Polyangium mundeleinium: one gene and its partner. The protein of the gene in region 1 interacts with the protein of each later gene in a pairwise test. Links are inferred from orthologs where the notes say so. Each region holds a gene or a part of one and is shown in the gene's direction. Other genes may lie near its edges.

What was found.
Region 2: the proteins of def (region 1) and POL67_RS20430 interact in binary tests that used the Escherichia coli proteins (3 or more experiments, as listed by UniProt). The link is inferred for Polyangium mundeleinium from one-to-one orthologs.

What each region holds. Positions count from the first base shown.
Region 1 is NZ_JAQNDO010000001.1:7,676,187-7,687,169, forward strand. Bases 3,653-6,514 are described here. They hold def (peptide deformylase), read left to right. Parts: upstream 3,653-4,759; coding sequence 4,760-5,269; downstream 5,270-6,514. Other genes in these bases: POL67_RS30540 (ATPase, T2SS/T4P/T4SS family), read left to right, coding at 3,653-4,626; ribD (bifunctional diaminohydroxyphosphoribosylaminopyrimidine deaminase/5-amino-6-(5-phosphoribosylamino)uracil reductase RibD), read right to left, coding at 5,347-6,477; nrdR (transcriptional regulator NrdR), read right to left, coding at 6,495-6,514. Outside these bases: POL67_RS30520 (formylglycine-generating enzyme family protein), read left to right, coding at 1-607; POL67_RS30525 (metallophosphoesterase family protein), read left to right, coding at 640-1,542; POL67_RS30530 (cold-shock protein), read right to left, coding at 1,637-1,855; POL67_RS30535 (hypothetical protein), read left to right, coding at 2,166-2,459; more of POL67_RS30540, read left to right, coding at 2,569-3,652; more of nrdR, read right to left, coding at 6,515-6,956; fabF (beta-ketoacyl-ACP synthase II), read right to left, coding at 6,960-8,204; acpP (acyl carrier protein), read right to left, coding at 8,260-8,508; fabG (3-oxoacyl-[acyl-carrier-protein] reductase), read right to left, coding at 8,590-9,336; fabD (ACP S-malonyltransferase), read right to left, coding at 9,340-10,290; POL67_RS30580 (beta-ketoacyl-ACP synthase III), read right to left, coding at 10,368-10,983. UniProt on the Escherichia coli protein: Removes the formyl group from the N-terminal Met of newly synthesized proteins. Requires at least a dipeptide for an efficient rate of reaction. N-terminal L-methionine is a prerequisite for activity but the enzyme has broad specificity at other positions.
Region 2 is NZ_JAQNDO010000001.1:5,098,880-5,109,873, reverse strand. What follows is about bases 4,392-7,264. They hold POL67_RS20430 (aspartate-semialdehyde dehydrogenase), read left to right. Parts: upstream 4,392-5,262; coding sequence 5,263-6,267; downstream 6,268-7,264. Other genes in these bases: POL67_RS20425 (ATP-binding protein), read left to right, coding at 6,855-7,264; POL67_RS20435 (hypothetical protein), read right to left, coding at 4,392-5,183. Outside these bases: POL67_RS20450 (alpha/beta hydrolase), read left to right, coding at 1-322; tsaA (tRNA (N6-threonylcarbamoyladenosine(37)-N6)-methyltransferase TrmO), read left to right, coding at 361-1,266; POL67_RS20440 (methyltransferase domain-containing protein), read left to right, coding at 1,278-2,054; more of POL67_RS20435, read right to left, coding at 2,055-4,391; more of POL67_RS20425, read left to right, coding at 7,265-10,796; POL67_RS20420 (hypothetical protein), read right to left, coding at 10,799-10,994.

The sequences.
Region 1 (10,983 bases):
CCTCTCGGACGTCTGGATCGATCGAACCGAGGTCACGGTCGCGCGTTACCGCCGCTGCGTGGCCGCGGGCCATTGCCTGGAGCCGCCGTACGCCTCGGGGGCAGCGCGCTTCGATCGGCCGGAGCTGCCGGTGGTGATGGTGAGCTATGGCGACGCCGTCGCCTTTTGCACGTGGGCGGGCGGGCGGCTGCCGACCGAGGCGGAGTGGGAGCGCGCGGCGCGGGGCGCGCGAGGCCGGCGCTACCCGTGGGGCAACCTCTGGAACGGCGTGATCGTGAACCACGGCAAGCTCTCCTGGGACGAGCTCGACCCCACCGACGGCTTCCTGGAGCTCGCCCCCGCGGGCTCGTTCCCGGACGGCCGGACGCCGGACGGATTCGCGGACATGGCGGGAAACGTCGAAGAATGGGTCGCGGATTATTACGCCCCCCGGTACCAGGAGGGGAGCGTGATGAACCCGCGCGGCCCGTCGTCGGGGGAGGAGCGGGTCCTGCGGGGGGGCGGCTACGTGCATGGACGGCCGTTCTTGCGCGCGGCGTCGCGGCAGCACGACCTGCCGTCCATGCGCAGGCCCTGGCGCGGGTTCCGTTGTGCCCGCGACGCGTAGCGAAGGGCGCCCGGCGAGATCATAGTGGGCGCGTGAAGATCGCCCACCTCTCGGATCTGCACCTGCTCTCGCTCGAAGGCGCGGTGCCGATGCGCCTCTTCAACAAGCGCATCACGGGCTACATGAACCTGCGCTTCCACCGCAAGTCGGTCCACAAGCCCTTCGCCGTCGAGGCCGTCGCCGCGGAGATCCGGAAGCTCGGCGTCGACCACGTGGTCATCACGGGCGACGTCACGAACCTCGCCCTCGAGGTCGAGTTCGAGCTCGCGAAGAAGCTCGTCGAGCAGGACCTCGGCCTCTCGCCCGAGCAGATCAGCATGGTCCCGGGCAACCACGACAGCTACACGCGCGGCGCCTTCCGCGGAAAGCGCTTCTTCCGGTACTTCGAGCCCTACCTCGGGACCGATCTGCCCGAGATCCCGGGCCCCTTCCCCTTCGTGCGCCTGCGCGGCCCGGTCGCGCTCATCGGCCTGTCGACGGCCGTGCCGAGGCCGCCGCTCGTCGCCGCCGGCGCGCTGCGCCCGAAGCAGCGGGGCGCCCTCGCGCGGGTGCTCTCCCACCCCGAGGTGCGCTCACGCACGCCGATCCTGCTCCAGCACCACCCGTGGCACAACCCGCCGCGGCTCGCGAAGACGCTGCTCGAAGGGCTCTACGACGCCAAGGAAGAGGCGGAGCTTTTGCGCGAGGTCGAGCGAGGCCTGCTCCTGCATGGCCACCTGCACCGGCGGATCCACCGCACGCTGCCGACGGCGCGGGGCCACATCGACGTGGTCGGCGCGACGAGCGCGTCGCTCCTGCACGAGAGCGACGAGCGCATGGCGGGCTTCAACCTGTACGAGATCGACGACGCCTCCGGGGCGATCGGAGCGATCACCTCGTGCAAGCTCGATCCCGTGACGAAGACGTTCTCCGAAGTGCCGATTCCGAAGGGATAGGCAGGGCGAGAGGCGTAGGAGGGAAGCCAGAAGCGACCCCGGCGCCTGCGGACGGTTCGAGTGTCCGAGGCGCCGGGTGGACGATCCGCTCAGCTCACGCGGGCGAGGCGAGGCGCATCACGTTGATGGCCTGCAGGCCCTTGGGGCCTTCCTTGATCTCGAACTCGACCGTCTCATCCTCGAAGAGGCGCTTCCGACCCGCGTCCGGTTGCTGGATCTGCGAGTAGTGGACGAAGACGTCGGGGCCCGTGTCCTGCTTGATGAATCCCCAGCCCTTCTCGTCATTGAACCACTTGACTTTACCTACTGCCATAACTCCTCCAACTTCACGGTCTGCTCGCCGATCGCCGTCGATCCCCACGATTCCGCGCGTATCCAGCGCACGCGCCCCCGGTCGAGCGGCGCCAAGGTAGACGTCCGCTCGTCCGACCGTCAAGCGGAGTGCCACCCGTCGGATGCACGCAGGCACACCTCCCGCGCCTGACGCACACTGCGAAATCAAAAACGCGCCGCGCGTGACGCACATGCGTAAAGGCGTTCGCTTCCCGAGAAAAATATGACCGGGAAATGACCGAAAATCGGTGCCCCTTGCTTCGGCACGACCATCGCAAGGGGCGACCGGCATGGAGTTCCCCACCCCCAAAGCCGAGATCACGGGCGCCGCTTCCGAGAGGAGTGGTGACGCGACGCAGCGTCCCCGCCCTTATGAACACGCCTCCCGCGATCCGCGGGCGCTCCGCATCCTCGCAAAGACCATCTACCGCGAAATGCGCCAGGGAGGTCTCGCCGAGGAGGACGTGATGTCGGTCGCCGGCGAGCTGCTCTCCCTCGTCGCCGGGGACATGAAGGACCGGCGCGAAAACGGCGAGCCGAGCTCCCTCCCGCCTTCGTCCGCTTCCGCCCGCAAGCCGCGCTGATCCGCCCCGCCTACGCGCGATCGTCCCCTCTTCGTTGACAGGCTCCTCGGGGCTTGCTCGTATTGCCGGGCGTGGCCCGGGATCCATCCCGCAAGGCCGCCCGAGCGGAATGATTTTCTCGGTCATCATCAGCGAGAAGGGCGGCGCCGAGCGCCGAGAAGCCTTCGATCGCGCGGAGATCAACGTCGGCCGCGTGCAAGGCAACGACCTCATGCTGCCGAAAGGCAACGTGTCGAAGCGGCACGCGCGCCTGGTCCTGCGTGACGGTCGCTTCATCGTCACCGACCTGAAGAGCACGAACGGCACGTACGTCAACGGCCGCAAGATCGGGCAGGCGACGATCGTCCGCGAGGGCGACAAGATCTACATCGGCGACTTCGTCCTGCGCGTCGAGGCGGGCCCCGGCGCGCAGCTCGCCGGCGGGCGCATTCCGAGCGGCGAGTTCAACGCGATGCCCGAGATGGGCTCGATGGACGGCCCGCTCTCGTCGCCCGGCGGTCCACCCTCGGCCGTCCCTGCCAAACCCCGCGACAACGTGCTCACCGGCGAGCAAGTGGCCGACGTGGTCAGCCACTTCCCGCTCGAGAATGATCCCGACGAGGCGCCGGTCCCCGTGCCGGCCCCGCCGCGCGTGCCCCGGCCGACGCAAAGCACGAAGCCAAGCGGCTCCTCGATGCTCTCGCCGACCGCGCTGTCGCCGCTGCCGCCGCATACCGCCGCCGGCCCGCCGACGCTGAGCGCAGGCCCGCGGCCGACGGCGTCGAGCATCCCCGCGCCGCCCCAAAGCCCCTTCCCGCCAGCCTTCGCGCAGGCGTTCCCGCCGCGGCACGCGGTCCCGCCCGGTCCGACGGCGGTGCCTCCGTCCCCGGCAAATCGCACGAACTCGGAGCCGACGCCGGGCCCCACGGCCGCGCACCGCGCCGCGCTCGTGACCCTCGTGGAGCGCGTGGCCGAGGGGATCGATCTCGCCCCGCTCGCCGCAGGCGCGGCCGTCTCGTCGACGTTCGCGACGATGATCACGGCGGCGATCGAGGAGCGCGTGGCGGTGATGAAGACCGCGGGCCTCGTGCCGGATGGCGTGGGCATCGAGCAGCTCGCCGTGGATGCGCGGCGCGAGCTCCTGGAGCTCGGCGCGATCGGCCCGCTGCTCGCCGACGACGACGTGGTGGAGATCCACGTTCAGGGAAACACGCGGCTCGTCGCATTCCGCAAGAGCCGCAGGACGCCGACAGGCGAGATGCCGTTCACGAGCGAGGAGGCCGCAGCGCGGGCGCTCGGGCGGCTCCTCGTCCGCGCAGGCGCGCCCTTCGAAGGCTCCGGCGCGGTCGACGTGGTCGCGCCGGAGGGCGTTCGGATCCTCGGGGTCGCGGCCGCGCCAGGCGCGAAGGGGCTGCTCGTCGTGCTGCGCAAGCCGCAGCGGATCGAGGCGAGCACGCTGGAGGATCTCGTGCGCGCGGGGCTGCTCTCGCGGGCCGTGGCAACGCTGCTGTCGCAAAGCATGGCCGGGCGCGCGAACGTGCTCGTGGCGGGCCCGATGGGCTCGGGACACGGCTCGCTCGTCGCAGCGCTCGCGCAGAGCTTCGGCGCGGAGGAGCGTGTCGTCTCGCTGCAAGACGACGACGAGATCCCCGTGAACCACACGAACGCGCTGCCCATCGCGCTCGGCCCGAGCGCAGATGCGGCGGCAAACGCGTCGCGGGTGGCCACGCGGATGCGTCCCGATCGCATCGTGATCGGCGCGCTCGCCGGCCCCGCGGCCTCCGAGCTCGTCGGTGCCCTCGGCGAAGGCGCAGGCAGCGTGCTCGCGGCGACACGCGCGCCGACGTTGCGCCATGCCCTCGCTCGGCTCACGGCCGATCTCGTGACGGCGCGCCCCGGCACGACCGTGGAAGCAGCGCGGGAAGCGCTGGCGAGCGCGTTCGATCTCGTGCTCGAAGTGGCCCGGCTGCGCGACGGTCGCGCGCGGCTCATGCGGGTCGCGGATCTGCGGGTGGAAGGCGGCGCGCTCGTGGCGCGGGACGTCTTCACGTTCCTGATCGAACGGACCGCCGCGGGCGGGGCGATCGAGGGCAGCCTGCACCCGACGGGCGTGGTGCCGGCGCTCGTGGAGGATCTGGCAGCGCGGGGGACGCCGGTCGATCCGGCGATCTTCCGACGCGCGAAGTAAAGCATCGGCGGGCCGAGCGCGTCTTGACGAGTCTCGGCAGGACGACGAGGTTCGACTAGGCTACCTTGTATGCGCTGTCCTGCCGCTGGTGACGTAGCGGCAGGGGCGGTTCGAAGGGCAACGAGAAGCGATCATGGCCATCCGCACCATCCTGCATTATCCCGACCCTCGCCTTCGCCAGAAGGCCCTGCCGGTCGAGCGCATCACGCCCGAGCTCGAGCGACTCATCGACGACATGGCCGAGACCATGTACGCCGCGCCGGGTGTGGGCCTCGCGGCGACGCAGATCGGCGAGCCGCACCGGATCTTCATCATCGACATCGCCGCCGAGGATGAGCCGAGCAACCTCATGGTCTTCGTCAACCCGGAGATCCTGTCGAAGGACGGCGAAGAGGTGGGCGCCGAGGGATGCCTGTCGTTCCCCGGCGTGAGCGAGGAGATCAAGCGCGCGACCGAGGTCCGCGTGCGCGCCCAGGGCCGCGACGGCAAGACGTTCGAGCTCACGGCCGATGGCCTGCTCGCGGTGGCGATCCAGCACGAGAACGATCACCTCGACGGCGTGCTGATGATCGATCGCGTGGGCATGCTGAAGAAGCGCATCATCCAGCGCAAGATGCAGAAGCGCGCCGACGCGACGAGCTGACGTCACGTCACTTCCCCTCTCCCGCCGGGAGAGGGGTTCGAGGGTGAGGGGGGCTCACCGCGCAACGAGTCAACGCGTCAACGAGGAAACGAGAGCGGCCCGCTGACATACGCGTCGCGGCCGCAGAGCGCCCAGCGAGGATCGACGATCCGCGGCGCCTCACTCGGCGTGTCCGGACCCGCCCAATCAACCGCACCAGGACGGCCGCGCGGCCCGAGCAAGATGGGCGCGATGAACGCGTGCAGTTCGTCCGCGAGCCGCGCCGCGAGCAGGCTGCCCGCGAGCTCGGCGCCGCCTTCCACGAGCATCGACACCACGCCCTGCGCCGCGAGGACGCGCAGCGCCGCCGACACCTCCACGCGGCCCTCCGCGGAGTTCGGCACGCGCAGCACCACGCAGCCTGCATCGGCGAGCGCCTGCTCGTTCGCCCCGGGCGCGTCCTCGCCCGTGAGCACCCACGTCGGCACCTCGCGCGCGGTCTGCACGAGCCGGCTGTGCAGCGGCAAGCGCAGGTGCGTGTCGAAGACCGCGCGCGTCGGGCAACGCCCTTGCTCGGCGAGCCCGGGCGTGCGCACCGTGAGGCGCGGATCGTCCGCGAGCGCCGTCCCGATGCCGACGCCAACGACGTCGTGCTGCGCGCGAAGCTCCTGGACCTTCGCGCGCGCCTCGGGGCCCGTGACCCACTTGGAGGCGCCGCTGCGGGTCGCGATGCGCCCGTCGAGCGAGAGCGCGAGCTTGAGCGACACGTAGGGCATGCCCGTCGTGATGAACTTCGCCCACGGCGCGATGAGCGTGCGCGCCTCGGCGCCCGCAACGCCGACGTCGACCGTGACGCCCGCCTCCGTGAGCCGCGCCGCGCCCCCGCCCTCGACGTTCGGGTTTGGATCGAGGCAACCGATGACCACGCGGCGGATGCCCGCCCGCAGGATGTTGTCGACGCAAGGCGGCGTGCGGCCGTGATGGTTGCAGGGCTCGAGCGTGACGAACAACGTGCCGCCACGCGCGGCCTCACCGGCGCGGCGCAGCGCTGCGGTCTCGGCGTGCTCTTCCCCGGCACGCACGTGGTACGACGTCGCGACGACCTCCCCCGCTTCGCTGACGACCGCGGCCCCGACCGGCGGATTCGGCGAGGGCTGGGACTTCCTCGCCTCCTCGAGCGCGAGGCGCATCGTGGCGAGATCGAAATCGGAGTCGGGGACAGTGGTCATGGGTCAGCCCGGATCTACTAGGGGCCCTTCGCCTTCACAAGCTTGCCAAGCTCGCGGAGGAACTCGTCCACGTCCCGGAAGGAGCGGTAGACGCTGGCGAAACGGACGTAGGCGACCTCGTCGAGGTCGCGGAGGTGGTTCATCACCCGCTCGCCGAGCTCCGCGCTCGTCACCTCGCGCCGCTCGGACTCCTGCACCTCGCGCTCGATCGCGTCCACCACGACCTCCAGCCGGTCCACCGAGACCGGCCGCTTGTTGCAGGCGGTCCGGAGACCTCGCATCAGCTTGGCGCGATCGAACGGTTCACGCCGGCCGTCTTTTTTCACGACGGTCGGCAGGACGTCCTCGACGCGCTCGTACGTCGTGAATCGACGACCACAAGCGGCGCACTCGCGGCGCCTGCGCACGACATCACCCGACCCGGGCGCGCGGGACTCGACGACCTTGTCCTCGAGGTGCCCGCAGAACGGGCACCTCATCGCCTAGCCCTCGAAGCGGGAGAACACGAGCGCAACGTTGGTGCCCCCGAACCCGAACGAGTTCGACATGACGTTCCGAAGACGGCGATCCCGCGCGACGAGCGGGACGCAGTCGAGCACGCACTCGGGATCCTGCTCCTCGAGGTTTGCCGTGGGAGGGACCTTGCCATCTTGGAGCGCGAGCACGGAGAGAGCCGCCTCGACCGCGCCCGCGCCGCCGAGCAGGTGCCCCGTCACGGACTTCGTCGAGCTCACCCAAAGCCCATGCCCGGTCGCGTGCTCGCCGAACACTTTTACGATCGCGCGCGCCTCCTCGAGGTCGCCGTGCGGCGTCGAGGTGCCGTGCGCGTTGATGTACTCGATGTCCGTCGACGCGAGCTTTGCGTCCACGAGCGCTTGCTTCATCGCGCGCTGCGCGCCCTCGCCTTCCGGCGCGGGCTTCGTCAGGTGGTACGCGTCGCACGTGGCGCCATAGCCGGTCACCTCGCCGTAGATCTTCGCGCCGCGGCGCTTCGCGTGCGACAGCGACTCGAGCATGAGCGTTGCGGCGCCCTCGCCCATGACAAACCCGTCGCGGCCCTTGTCCCACGGCCGGCTCGCCCGCGTGGGCTCGTCGTTGCGCCGCGAGAGCGCGAACATCGCGCCGAAGCCCGCGGCGGCGAGGCCCGTGATCGTCGCCTCCGTGCCGCCTGCGACCATGAGGTGCGTGCGGCCGCGGCGGATCCACTCGAAGGCTTCGCCGATCGAATGGGCGCTCGACGCGCACGCGCTCGTGTTGCAGTAGCTCGGCCCTTTGAGGTCGAGGGCCATCGCGACCTGGCCGGCGGCGAGGTTCGCGATGACCTGCGGGATGAAGTAAGGGCTGACCTTCGAGGGCCCCTTTTCGAGCAGCGTCTGCGCGTACTGGTACAGGTTCTCGAGTCCGCCGAGGCCGACGCCGATGAACGTGCCGCACGTCTCGCGCTCCTCGTCGGTGAACTCGATCCCCGCGTCTTTCAGGCAGAGCTGCGAGGCCGCGACCGAGAGATGGGCGAAGCGGCCCATCTCGCGGACCTTCTTTTTGGGGATGAAGTCTTCCGCAGCAAACCCCTTCACCTCGCCCGCGATGCGCGTCGAGTACTGCGACGCATCGAAGAGGGTGATAGGCCCGATCCCGGACTCTGCCGCGAGCACGGAGCGCCACGTCTCCACGGTGCCGATGCCGTTCGGGGTGACGAGACCGATGCCGGTGATGACGACGCGTTCCATACTCGCTTCGCCCAGGATGGACCGGGGACGAGGCCCTCGCTAGGGCTCTCGGGCGCTACTTCTTGATGTGCGAATTGATGTAGTCGATCGCATCCTGCACGGACCGGATCTTCTCCGTGTCCTCGTCCGGGATGTCGATCTCGAACGCCTCTTCGAAGGCGAGCACGAGCTCCACGAGGCCGAGCGAATCTGCGCCCAGGTCGTCGATGAACGTCGACTCGGGCTTGATGTCCTTCTCGTCGACGTCGAGCTGTTCCTTGATGATCCGTTTGACCTCGGCCGAGATGTCGCGACCTTCCGCCATGGCGTCCTCCGGGAAAAAGCGGTCCCCTCCTAACCCATCGTTCGAGCTTTTGCACCACCTTCGTGGCGTGCGAAACGCTTTTTACATGTACATGCCGCCGTTTACGCGGATGGTCTCGCCCGTGATGTAAGAAGCAGCATCCGAGCAGAGGAAGGCCACCGCGGCAGCGACCTCTTCCGGCTTTCCGGTGCGACCGAGCGGAATGGCCTTCAGCATGCCTTCCTTCACCTCGGCCCCGAGCGACGAGGTCATGTCGGTGTCGATGAAGCCGGGCGCGACCACGTTCACCGTGATGCTGCGTGAAGCGTACTCGCGCGCGAGCGTCTTCGAGAGGCCGAGGAGCGCGGCCTTCGACGCGGCGTAGACCGCCTGCCCGGCATTGCCCATCTCACCGACGATACTCGACAGAAACACGATGCGGCCCGTGCGGGCGCGCATCATCGGCTTGATGACCGCGCGCGCGCAGCCGATCGCGCCCTTCACGTTCACCGCGAAGACGCGATCGATCTCCTCTTCCTTCACGCGCAGGACGAGATTGTCGACGGCGATGCCCGCGTTCGCCACGAGGATGTCGAGGCGGCCGAGCCGCTTCGCCAGCGCCGCGATCGCCTCGTCGGTGGCCTGCATGTCGGCCACGTCGAAGCCGAGCGCCTCGGCCTTGCCTCCGCGCTCCTCGATCGCCTGCACGACGCGACGCGCCTCCTCCTCACCGCGCACGTAGTTGACAACGACGTACGCGCCTTGCGCTGCGAGCGCCTCCGCCGTCGCGCGACCAATTCCCCGTGAAGCGCCCGTCACGAGCGCGACCTTGCCGCTCAGACCGAACATCTCTCAAGCCTCCAGGAATGCAGGCACCGCGTCGATCCCCGCCGGATCCGAGACGCTCAGCACCTTGATGGATTTCGCGATTCGCTTCCCGAGCCCGGCGAGCACCTTGCCAGGCCCAAGCTCGAGCGCGTGCGTCACGCCCTCGGCCGCCATGCGCTCGACCGAAGCGGACCAGAGGACCGCGCCGTCGATCTGCCCGAGCAAGAGCTCGGCGACCCGCCCGGGATCGGCGTTCGGCGACGCGTCGACGTTGGCGATCACCGGGAACACGAGCGGATGGATCACGACCCGCTCGAGCGCAGGCGCGAGCGCGTCACGCGCGCTCCGCATGAGCGCGCAGTGGAAGGGCGCGCTGACCTTGAGCGGCACGGCCTTGCCGCCACGCGCGACCACGAGCTCCCCCGCACGAGCTACCGCGTCCTTGTGCCCTGCGATCACCACCTGCCCCGGCGCGTTGTAGTTCGCCGGCGAAACGATCTCCCCCGCGGCCGCCTCCTCGCAGATCGCCGCGATCGCCTCGGCGTCGAGCCCCATGATCGCCGACATCGCGCCCTCGCCCGGCGGCACTGCGGCCTGCATCGCGGAGCCGCGCAGGCGGCAGAGGCGCACGGCGTCTTCGAGCTCGATCGCGCCCGCGGCGCAGAGGGCGCTGTACTCGCCGAGCGAGTGCCCCGCGGCGAACACGGGCGGCGCGAGATCCGGGTGACGCTCGCGCAGCGCCGCCACGATGGCCGCGCTCGCCGCCACGATCGCGGGCTGCGTGTTCGCGGTGAGCGTGAGCTCCTCCATCGGGCCTTCGAAGCAGAGCCGGGAGAGCGGCTCGCCGAGCGCGGCGTCCGCGCGCTCGAACGTGCGGCGCGCGGCCTCTGACGTCGCAGCGAGCTCTTTGCCCATGCCGACGACCTGCGAGCCTTGACCAGGGAACAACCAGGCGACCTTCGTGCTTCGCTGCATCGACGCGGACTCCGTGGTGTTACGTCGCGAGAAAATGTTTTGCAGTCAAAGGATCGGCGGAGACGCGGGGAAACGCGTCACATCCGCACGAGGGCGGCGCCCCAGGAGATCCCGGCGCCGAGGGCGCACATGAGGACGTTTTGCCCGGACTTGATGCGCCCGTCGCGCACGGCCTCGTCGAGCGCGATGGGGATCGAGGCGCTCGATGTGTTGCCGTACTCCTGGATGTTGATGACGAACTTCTCCATCGGGAAGTTCAGCCGATCGGCGACCTGCGTGATGATGCGCAGGTTCGCCTGATGGGCGACGACCCAGTCGAGCTCGGCGCTCGTCAGCCCGGAAGCTTTGAGGACCGCGGTCGACGCGCTCGTCAGGTTCTTGATGGCGGTCCGGAAGATCTCCTGCCCCATCATGTGGACCTTGTTGCGCTTCTTCGCGAGGCCCTCCTCCGTGAGCGGTTCGGCCGTGCCGCCGCCTGGAATCGTGAGCGCATGCGCGAGCGAGCCGTCGGTGAAGATCCGCGTGGAGAGCAGGCCCCGGCCGTCTCCCTCCGAGGGCCCGAGGACGACCGCGCCCGCGCCATCCCCGAAGAGGACGCACGTCGTCCGATCCTGCCAGTCGAGCAGCCTCGAGAGCAGCTCGACGCCGACCACGAGGACGCAGCGCGCCGCCCCGGTGGCGATGAACTGATCG
Region 2 (10,994 bases), 2.6 Mb from region 1 along the record:
GCGCTACCCGGTCGTCTACGCGCTCCACGGCTACGGCCAGGAGCCGAAGGATCTCGTCGCGGCGGCGACCTTGATCAAGACGTTCATGAACGCGCCGACGGACAGCGTGGAGAGCCGCTTGCCGAAGATGATCCTCGTCTTCGTCGACGGCCGCTGCCGCGTCGGGCCGGACGGCAAGGCCGAGTGCATCCGCGGCACATTCTTCGGCGAGAGCCCGCTCCAGAGCGGCGCGAAGCTCGAGTCGTGGTGGCTCGAGCTCATGAACCACATCGACGCGAACTACCGGACGATGGGCGAGTCCGAGTCGATGTGGACCGAGTGAATTGACATCCGGCGCTCCGCATCCCAAATGCGGAGCGCTTGTCCCCCGACGATCCCCGTCTCCAGCCGTTCTCGCTCACGCCGATCGGGATCCTGCGCACGCCCTTCCCCGATCGCGTGAGCACGCCACGCCAGCCGCACGCCTCGGAAGGCGCCGAGGGCCGCATCGAGCTCGCGGCCGGCCTCGGACTCGAACACGCGGTGAGTGACCTCGAAGGCTGGGAGTACCTCTGGGTCATCTTCTGCTTCCACCTCAACGCGGGGGTCCGGGGGCAGAGTTCGGCTCCGACGAGCGGAGCCCCCGGCACGTACCACTGGAGGCCCAAGGTGTTGCCCCCGCGCAGCGCCGGCAAACGCCGCGGCGTGCTCGCCACGCGATCGCCGCATCGGCCGAACCCCATCGGCCTCTCGCTCGTGCGGCTCGTCTCGGTCGAGGGGCTCGTGATCCACGTGCGCGACGTCGACATGATCGACGAGAGCCCGGTGCTCGACATCAAGCCCTACATCCCCTACGCGGAGGCGCGCCCCGGCGCGCGCACGGGCTGGCTCGAATCGCTCGCCGGGGAGAACGAGAGCGCGGGCGAGGCCCCCGCGGATCCGGAGCCGGGTTTTTCCGTCACGTGGAGCCCGCACGCCGCGGCGCAGGCCGCATACCTGAAGGACGAACACGGGGTCGACCTCGTCACGCCCGTCACGCGCACGCTGCGCCTCGGCCCGCAGCCGCACCCCTACCGCCGCATCCGCGCGTTGCCCGACGGGACCTTGCGCCTCGCGCACAAGGACTTCCGCGTCAGCTTCCGGGTCGAGCGGCGCGACGTGACGGTCCTGTCGATCGGGACCGGTTACCGCGAGCGGGATCTCGCGCTCTCCGACGATCCGGCGGTCGCCATCCACCGCGCCTTCAACGCCCGCTTTCCTCCGGGCGGGGAACCGGCGGCGTGCTAACGCATCGTCCGATGCGGCCCTACGCTTGTCTCCTCCTGCTCCCCGTCATCGCCTGCGCGAGCGAACCTCCCCCGAAGCCCGTGTACAGCACGGCGGAGACCATGCCGCATGACGAGCTCGTCGCGAGGATGCCCCCCAACCAACCGCATCACGGGCACGGCGGCGGCCATCACGGGCATGGCGGCGGCCATCACGGGCACGGCGGTCCGCTCGTGCATCGCTTCGAGAAGGCCGAGGACTGGGCCAAGGAGTTCGACGATCCGGCGCGCGACGCGTGGCAGAAGCCGGCCGAGGTCGTCGCCGCGATGCGCCTGTCGCCGGGGCTCGTCGTCGCGGACATCGGCGCGGGCACGGGGTACTTCGAGCCGCACCTCTCGCGCGCCGTCGGGCCGAGCGGCAAGGTGTTCGCCCTCGACGTCGAGGCCGACATGGTGCGCTACCTGCGCGAGCGCGTGGGGAAGGAGAAGCTCGACAACGTGGAGGCGCGTCAGGTCGGGCTTTCGGATCCGGGGCTTGGACAGGGCACGGTCGATCGCGTGCTCATCGTCGACACGTGGCACCACATCGATGGCCGAAAGGACTACGCCGCGAAGATCAAGGACGGCCTCAAGCCTGGCGGACTCCTCGTCATCGTCGACTTCACGATGGAGGCCCCGAAGGGCCCGCCGAAGGAGCACCGCATCACGCCGGAGGCGATGATCGCCGAGCTCGAGGCCGCAGGGTTGAAGGGCGAGGTCCTCCAGGAGACCTTGCCCGACCAGTACATCGTGGTCGCGAAAAAGCCCTGACTAGCGCCGACTGCAGGCGAACGTCCACCGCCGCCCCGTCGATCGCTCCGTCGCTGCGAGGGGCACCGTGCCAGCCGGCGACGGTTTGTCTGCGGCGGGCTGCGCCTTCGTTTCCTTGTCGGGCACGAACGTCCCGTCGAGGCGCGCGGCGATTCCCTCCACGCAGGCGGCTCCTGGATCGATGCGCAGCCGCATCTCGATCGAGTCGAGCGCGGCCCGACCGCCGGGGATCTCCACGGCAGGTGACGCGTCGAGCGACGTGTCCATGAGCCAGCCGTCCTGACCTTCCGCGCAGCGCGGCGGCAGCACGCCGCCGAGATCCCGCTTGCCGAGCGCGATCGGCTCGCCCACGGCGCCCGTCTCCGGATCGACCGGGTGCACGTACATCCCGCCGAAGCGATCGCCCGGCTCCGGGATGCTCGTCACGAGCAACCCGAGCCCCGTCCCGAGCGCGCGACGCACGAGCCGCGGCGGCTCCGGCATGGCGTACCGCGAGGGGCTCGGCCGGTAGAACGACGTGACGAGACGCAGGACGCCGAGATCCACGCGGTAGAGCGCGACCGTGTCGTAGGACGCGCCCTGCACGAGCAGGAACCAGCTCTCGCCGAGGCGCACCGCGCCTTGCGGCAGCGGCCTTGCAAACCCCGCCGTGCGCCCCGCCGCGTCTCGCAACAGCAGCACCGGTTGCCCCTCGCTCGCCGCGAGCAACGAGCAGCTCGTGCCCCGGCACACGTGCGCCAGCGCGTGGCGGCCGGTCGGATCGAGGAACGATCCCCACGACGCGAGCGGATACGAGCCGACGCCCATGCCTTCGGCGGTCGAGGTCTCGTCGGGCCAGGGCGGCGCGCTCGTCGCCGTGGATCGAACGCCGCCCGCGGGATCGAAGCGATCGTCGAACCGCACCAGGAAGTGCCCCGTGCGCGCCCAGTCCGAGCCCTTCTTGCCCCAGGCGTACGCGCGCAGGCTCACGAGGTCGTAGGGCGCGCCGTTGTCGATCCCGACCTCGTCCTTCTCCAGCGCAGGCGCGGGTAGGTTGCGGAACGTGCTCCAGGGCGTCTTCTGCGGCTGCGGCGGCGGCCGGCCGAAGCCGCCGAAGCCACCCCCACCAAACCCCCCAAACACGGGCGGCACCGGCGCGGGCGCGGCCTCCTTCTTCGCAGGCTTGTCCGGGAGCGGCTCGGTGACGGGTTTGCCCACGGGCGCGCACGAGACCCGCACCGTCGGCGTCGTCTTCATCGGCACGTAGAGCGCAGGCGGCGCCTCGGCAGCGCCGAGATCCCCCGAGATCGCGGGTTTGCCCCAGCCCACGCGGACCCAGCCCGCGAGCACGCACCCGACGGGCCCGCAGGCGCGCGTCGCGGCGTCGCCCGGCTCGACGTCGTGCTCGGGCAGGTCGAAGACCTTCCACGTCATGCCCCCGTCGATCGACTCCGCCGCGCGCCCGCCCTCGCCCGGCGACAACGCGAACTTGCCCGAGATCACGACGCCGTTCTCGTTGTCGCGCGCCTCGCCCGCGGTCACCGTGCCGTCGAGTTTCACGCGCACGCCGATCACCGGCCCACCCGACTCGACCCAGCCGCCGAGCACGCCGGGCTCGCGCTCCTCGAACCCTTCGAGCCACATCCCGCGCCGGAGCTCGCGCGCCACGCTGCGGGGCTTTTGCGGCAGCACGAGCGGCACGTTCGTCATCTCCGCGCCCTTCAGGATCGTGAGCTGCCCCGTGCTGCCCGTGCGCGGCGGCACGAGGATCGCGACCCGCTCGTCCGAGAGCGCCACGACCCGCTCGACGCCGAGATCGCCCTTCACCCGCACCTCGCGCGTCGCCCCGCTCGCCGCGCGTACGCAGTACACGCGCGTGCCCGCGTCACTCGCCGCGCTCGCGCCGGGAGCGCGCGCCTTCGCGCCTGGCCCTCGTGCCTCGCCTTCGCCGTCCTCGCACGTCCCGCGCACCACGAGCGCGCCCGCGCCGTTCGCCGAGACGAAGCGCGGGCCCTTGAACGAAAGGACCTTCTGCATCGCGAGCGGCGGGACGAACGCGTAGATGTTCGTCGGCCCTTCGCGCTCGCCGCAAACGAACCCGTACGAGGCGCCAAGGCGCACGGCGTGGCAATTCGCTTCGCGCTCGGGGAACGCGGCGAGGTTCAGATCGACGATCGCGGCCGTGTCGAGCGAGACCCGCGCGAGCGCCCCGGCCCGCGCGACGACGGCCGTGCGTGGCGTGTCGGGAAAGCCGTCCTCCACGGCCGCGCGCAGCACCTTCTTCCCGAACGGGCCTTTCGGCGCGCCCGGCGTGGTCGGGTCTCCCTCGTCGTCGGTCGCGACCTGGTTCGCGCGGTACGTCAGGTTGCCGCGCGCATCGAGCACGTACCTGCCGCCCGCGACGAACATCGTCGGCTCGTCGCCCACGACCGAGATCGCCGCGGGGCGCTCCGGGAGCTGCAGCGGCCTCCACGTCGCGCCCGCGTCGAAGGTCGCGAGCACGCCGCGCAGATCCGCGTCGACGACGCCGGTGAACCCGTCGGCGAACGCGAGCCCGCCGTACGCCGCGGCGGGCGGCAGCGGCGCGAGGGATCGCACCTCGCCCGACTCGGCGTCGACCGCGACGAGCTTTCCGTTCGAAGAGAGCCGCAGGTAGAGCCTGTCGAACCCCGGCACGACGTCGCTCGTCGTCGAGGAGAACTGCACGAGCGGCCGGAGCTTTCCGAGCCAGGACGAGGCCCGCCAGAGCTGCGTGCCGCCGCCCGACGTCGCGTGGAAGACGAACCCACCGCCGAGCCGGCTCGGCAGCGCGACGGCGTTCACGTGACCGAGCGGCAAGAGCTCGTTCGCCCGCTCCGTCGTGCCGTCCTCGTGCACGAGGAGCCGCATGCGATCGAGGAGCACGCGCCGCGCGCCGGCCTCGTACGCGACGACCCCGCGCTCGCCGCGCACGTCGGGCAAGAGCCGCGAGGGCGACACCATCGACACGAGTTTTTCCGGGACGGCCGCAGCATTCGTTGCGGGCGCCGTGGCCCCCTGGGCAGCGCTGCCCGAGGCGCCCGATTTGCAGCCTGTCACGGAGAGCGACGTGAGCGGCGCGAGCGCGAGGAGCGCGAGGATGCAACTCGAAGCGCGGGAGGGGCCTCGCATCAAGGACGCATGCTAGCGCGCAGCCCGCCGAGGCGCAGCGTTCTTGCGCGGACCGCGGACCGGGCGCTATAGCGGGCCCATGTCGTGCGTCGTTGCTGTCGTGGGCGCCACGGGCGTGGTGGGGCGGGAGATGTTGCGGACCCTGGAGCTTCGGCGCTTTCCGGCGACCGAAGTGCGCGTCCTCGCCTCGGCGCGCTCCGCAGGAAGCCGCGTCCCCTTCCAGGGCGGCGAGCTCGAAATCCAGGTCGCCCGCGCGGAGGCCTTCGACGGCGTGGACATCGCGCTCTTCAGCGCCGGCGCCGCCGCCTCGCGCGAGCTCGCCCCACTCGCGGCCGCGCGCGGCGCGGTGGTCATCGACAACTCGAGCGCGTGGCGCGCCGATCCCGACTGCCCCCTCGTCGTGCCCGAAGTGAACATGGACGCCGCGAAGAACCGCCCGAAGGGCATCATCGCGAACCCGAACTGCAGCACGATCCAGATGGTCGTCGCGCTCGGGCCGCTCCACGCCGCGGCGAGGCTCAAGCACGTCGTCGTCTCCACGTACCAGGCCGCGAGCGGCAAGGGCCACGCGGCGATGGACGAGCTCATCACGCAAACGCGCGAGCTCGCGGCCGGCGCCGAGCCCACGGCGAGCGTCTTCCCCGGCTCGCTCGCGGGCAACCTCCTCATGGACTGGAAGCCGGGGAGCCTGCCCGACTGGTCCGAGGAGGAGCTCAAAATGGTGCACGAGACGCGCAAGATCCTGGGCGACGCGGAGATCGGCGTGACGCCGACGACGGTGCGCGTGCCGGTCGTCACGAGCCACAGCGAGGCCGTGCACGCGCAGTTCCACCGCCCGATGACGGCGGCCGAGGCGCGCGAATTGCTCCGCGGCGCCCCGGGCGTCCGCCTCTTCGACGAGCCCTACGCGCCGGGCAAGCACCCGCAGCCGCGCGCGGCGACCGGCACGGACGACGTGTTCGTTGGCCGCGTGCGCGACGACCTCGCGGTGCCGGGGGCGCTGAATCTGTGGATCGTCGCGGACAATCTGCGGAAGGGCGCGGCGCTGAACGCGGTGCAGATCGCGGAGCGGCTGCTCGGCTGAGGCGGTGCCCCGCCGCAGCGTAGCGCCGGGGTTTCACCCCGGGCCCGACCAGGGGTTGTCCACCCCTGGACCCGGGACCAGGGCCAGCCCTGGACCGCGGGTGCATCGACCGCAATGCGGTCGATGCAAAGGCGCATCGCGTCGGGGAGCACCCGCCGAAGCGGGTCGTTCCCACCGACGTGCCGTTCGTTCCAACACGCGCGACATCGCTTCCCGCATCCTGAGGTAAAGAAAGCTACAACACACGCCTTCCTTCCTACGGAAGTGCGATTCGCTCCCACGGAAGTGCGGTTCGCTCCTGCGGAAGTGCGATTCGCTCCCACGGAAGTGCGATTCGCTCCTGCGGAAAAGGGATCCGCTCGTGGACCACGCGCGCTTTCTTCCGACACGTCCGCTTTTTCTTCCCGCGAAGCGGCGTGACCTTCCCGCGCGCCTGCCCTCGCTTCCGGCGCGTCTTCCGCGCTCGGGGGAGCGTTTTTCGCGCGGGAGGGCTCGTTCCACGGGCGAGGTGAGCCCCCGCCCCTTGACACCACACCCCGTACAGCCTTCCGATCGCCCAACCGCACGCCGCCAGGCCTCCCCCGCGTATGGCCAAAGACAAGAAGACCCGACACAGCTCGCTCGACCCGGAGGACGTCCTCACAGGTCGCTCACGTCCAGAGGCGCGGGATCTCGTCACGCTCATCCGCGAAGTGAACCCCACCGACCGCGGGCTCGATCGGCGCGAGACGGCGCGGCGTTACGCCCTGAAGAACCGCCTCCAGAGCATGCTCGTCACGCGCTTCCGCGAGGCGATCGAGATCCGCCCCGAGCCCGGCCAGCCCGGCGTCGTCCTCCTCCACCATCGCCCCTCGGGCCTCGACGCCTGCCACGCCGTCATCGCGGAGCTCGACGACGACGCGAGGTCCTTCGTCCAGCACGTGGTCGATACGGCAGCCTCCCCCGCGCCCCTGGCCCCCGAAGCACCACGGAAGACCACGCCGCGACCAAGCGAAGGCAGCCGCCCGAGCGGCGCCCTCCCGGACCTCCTCCGTGCGGCCGAGGAGGCGCTCGCAGAGTACGACTACGAGCTCGCCCGGACACACCTCGAAGAAGCGCTCGCCCAAAGCGGCGGCGACACGCAAGCCGCGATCGCGCTCCTCTCGCTCCTCGTGGCCACGCTCGGCATCGACGCAGAGGCGCTCGCCCTGGAGGCCACGCTCCCCGCGGAGACGCTCACGGATGTCCACGTGCGTCTCCTCCTCGCGCTCGCCGCCGCGAGGCTCGACGAGCGCGCGCGTGCGCTTCGCCTGCTCCCTGCCGCGAACGCAAAGGCCCCCCCGGCGCGCGTCGCCGAGGTCTTCGTGGCACTCGCGAGAAGCGCGCTCACAACGGGAGACCTCGCCTCTGCCGCCGACGACATCACGCGGGCGCGAGCCCTCGACGTGACCCATCCGGAGCTCGTGGGCCTCGCAGACGCGCTCGCGAAGGCGCGCGCCACGACGCGAGGCCCCGCGGAAGCGGAAGCGTCACGGCTCTTCGCGGAGGGGGATCTCCACGGCGCAGAAGAACGCGCCCGCGAGATCCTCGCGCATCACCCGGAGAGCGAGGTCGCCCGGAGGATCCTTCGCGCCGTCGAGGAGCAAAAGAAGCGGGACGAGGCGCGGCGAAAGCTCGACGACGCATGCGACGCGCTCGATCGCGGCGCGCCCCAGCAAGCCGTCGCGCTGCTCGAAGCCGCGAAGGGCCTCGGACTCCCGGAGCATGAAGCGGCGACCGTCGAGCAACGGATCGCCGTGATGCTCGCGGCAGCGCGCGCGCAGGAAGAAGAAGCGCACGCCGCGACGATCGCACGAGCGATCGGCACAGGCGCGATCGCCGAGGGTCTCGCCGCGTACCTCACGTTGCCCGCCCCGGGACGCGGCCGGGTGAAGGCGCTCGCAGGCTCGAAGCTCCTCCCGTGGATGGATGTCGTCGCGCCGCCCGGCGAGGGCGCGAAGGGGAAGCCGGCGGTGGCCGCGATCGTCGCGCTCCACCGCGCCACAGAGCTCGCCGAACGCTCGCCGGAGATGGCGATCGAGCTGCTCGACGCGCACGGAAAAGTTCTGCAGGGCTTCGCACCCGCAGAGGATGTGCGAAAGCGCGCGCAGGCCGCGCTCGCGGACGAACGCCGGCGGGTCGCCACGGGGCGGATCGAGGCGGCTCGGCGGGTGATGGAGGAAGGCGACGTCGCGCAGGCGAACAAGCTCCTCGGCGAGGTGCAACGAAAGGATCTGCCGGAGGACGAGGCCTCGGCCTTCGATCGGTTTCGCGCAGAGGTGCAGCGGAAGCTCGAACGGCAAACCCTCGCCGCCTCGCTCGCGGAGCTCCGGCGCGAGGGGGATGCCCTGCGCGCGCTCGCCGTGTGCGAGGAGCTCGCGGCGCGCGTGGAGGGCGAGGACGTGGCGCGGATCGCGGCCCTGCGCGGGGAGATCCGCGCGGAGGTGCGGCGCCAATTCTCGGTGCAGGTGAAGACGTTCGAGGGAGGCCAAGGACCCGCGGCGGCGCTCCACGACGCACGCATCATCCCTCGGTGGAAGTGGGAGACGATGCTCGTGCGGACGCGTGACGGGCGCGAGGAGGTCGTCCTCATCGTCCCCCAGACGAGAGGCGCGTGGGTCTTCCTCCGCGTGATCGACGCAGCGACGGGCAAGCTCCGGGCGCGCATCACCTTGCGCTCGCCGGATCCGATCGAGCTGTTGGCCGCGGCGCTGCGCGACAGACGCCTGATCCTCGTCGGGCGGCGCGCGAGCCTCCTCGAGATCGACACGGACGACTGGACGGTGGAGCGCTGGTGCCGGAACGTCCTCTGCAACGGCACCGCGGTGACGTTCCAGCAAGACAACATCCTCGAGCTCACCTTGCCCCAGGTGCACGTCGAGGAGGCGCTCATCACCCCGGAGGGTCGCTGGCTCTGGATCAACACGATGGCGAGCGGCAGCATTCGCCGGATCCTCTCGGTGTTCGACCTCGAGGATCTGCGGCTCGTGCGCGAGATCCGCGAGCATCGTTCCGAGCGCGTCTCCTCTGGCGGCATCCCCGGTCTGAAGACGCCGCGCGTGGTCGTCTCCGAGAGCAGCGAGAAGGAGGACAAGGGCCGGACGTGCTTCTACAGCTCCCGCGGGGCGCCGTCCGGCGACCCCACGTTCCCGACCGACGCGCTCTCCGCCAGGGCGGTCGTCGCCTGCCCGGACGGTGAGCGGATCCTGGGCATCACCAGCGACCCCGAGGGCCCGATGGATCCTCACGCCGCGTGGTGGGGGTTCGTCGAGATCGACGCGCGAGGCGTGCGGCCCCTGCGCCTCTTCGAAGGCGTGACGGCCGTCTACGAGGTGACGGCGATCGGGAGCCTCGACGCGAAGATGTGTTTCGTGCTCTTCGATCTCAAAGACGACGGCCCCCTGCTCTTTGGCCTCCGCGACGAAGAAGAGGGACTCGCGATCACGTACCGCGTACGCGTGCCTCGGCGCTCGCTCCTCGCGGGGACCGCGGACGGTCGCCGCGCGGCGCTCGTCGTGCTGCACGACGGCCACCACGAGATCGTGCCGCTCGGCCCGGAGCCGCCGAGGGCGGCCGAGGGCCCTATCGTCGCGCCGTTCACGATCCCGACCTTGCCGAGGGGCTCCTTGCACACGCGGCACCTCGACTGCCACCAGCCCGCGGGGGAAAACCTCACGGCCGCGATCAAGGAAGAGCGCGTGCTCCGGCGGGAGGGGAGACAAGGGCTCAAGCGGCGCCTGGAGTGGGCGCGGCGAAAGGCGGGCCCGGACGAGATCCTCGCGTTCGAGCACGCGCTCAAGCGGCTCCATGACATGGAGACGGCCGGGTACGTGAACAAGATCGCGTGCGAACGGTTCCCCGATCATCCGAGGATCCGGCTTTCGTATACCCGCACGCTCGGCTCCCTGGGGCAGTGGCGCGAGATCGTGGAGCACCTCGCGGACATCGATCCCTCGCGGCTCCGCGAGCCCTCGGACGTAAAGCACTTCCACCACATGCGCGGGATCGCGCTGATGATGCTGGACAAGCCCGAGGCGGCGCTCGTCGAGCTCGAGCGCTCAGCCGCTTGCAAGGAAGGCGCGTGCGAGCCTGAAGAGATCCTTCCCCTCTGCGTGCCGCTCTCGGACGAAGAAAGGTCGTGGACGCCCGAGCAAGCCGTAAAGCGGGACTACCTGCGTATCGTCGTCACCGCGGACGAGGCGCTCGCGCGAGGGGACGCAGCCGCGGCGCAGCGGATCCTCGACGTTCCCCTCCTATGGGAAGCCAACGAGATCCAGAGCATGGCGCGGCTGTCGGAGGCGTGTCTACGGGCGGAGGAGGGCCAAACGCCCATGGTTCGGTTCCGCAAGGCCCTCGCGCTGCTGTCCTTCTGCGAGCTGTTCGACGCGCGCGGCACCCTGAACCGCCGCGAGATGCCGCTGCCGCGCGCGACGTGGGACGCCGAGCGCCTGTCAGCCCTCGCGGCGAAGGCGCGCGCGTGGGTGGAAGAAGCGCTCCGGCTGCCGGCCTGAGATCACCACGGGAACCACTCCCCCGGGATCGTCTGCCACGCCGTCGGCCGCCGCGGATCTCCCTCCGGCATCACGAGCGATCCGACGAAGTCCGCATGCTCGTACACGCTCCCGATCGACCGGGAGATCCCGTCGAGATCCGCCTCGTCCACGACGCCGTTGCTCGTGGCCTTGTAGAACTGCACCGTCACCCGGATC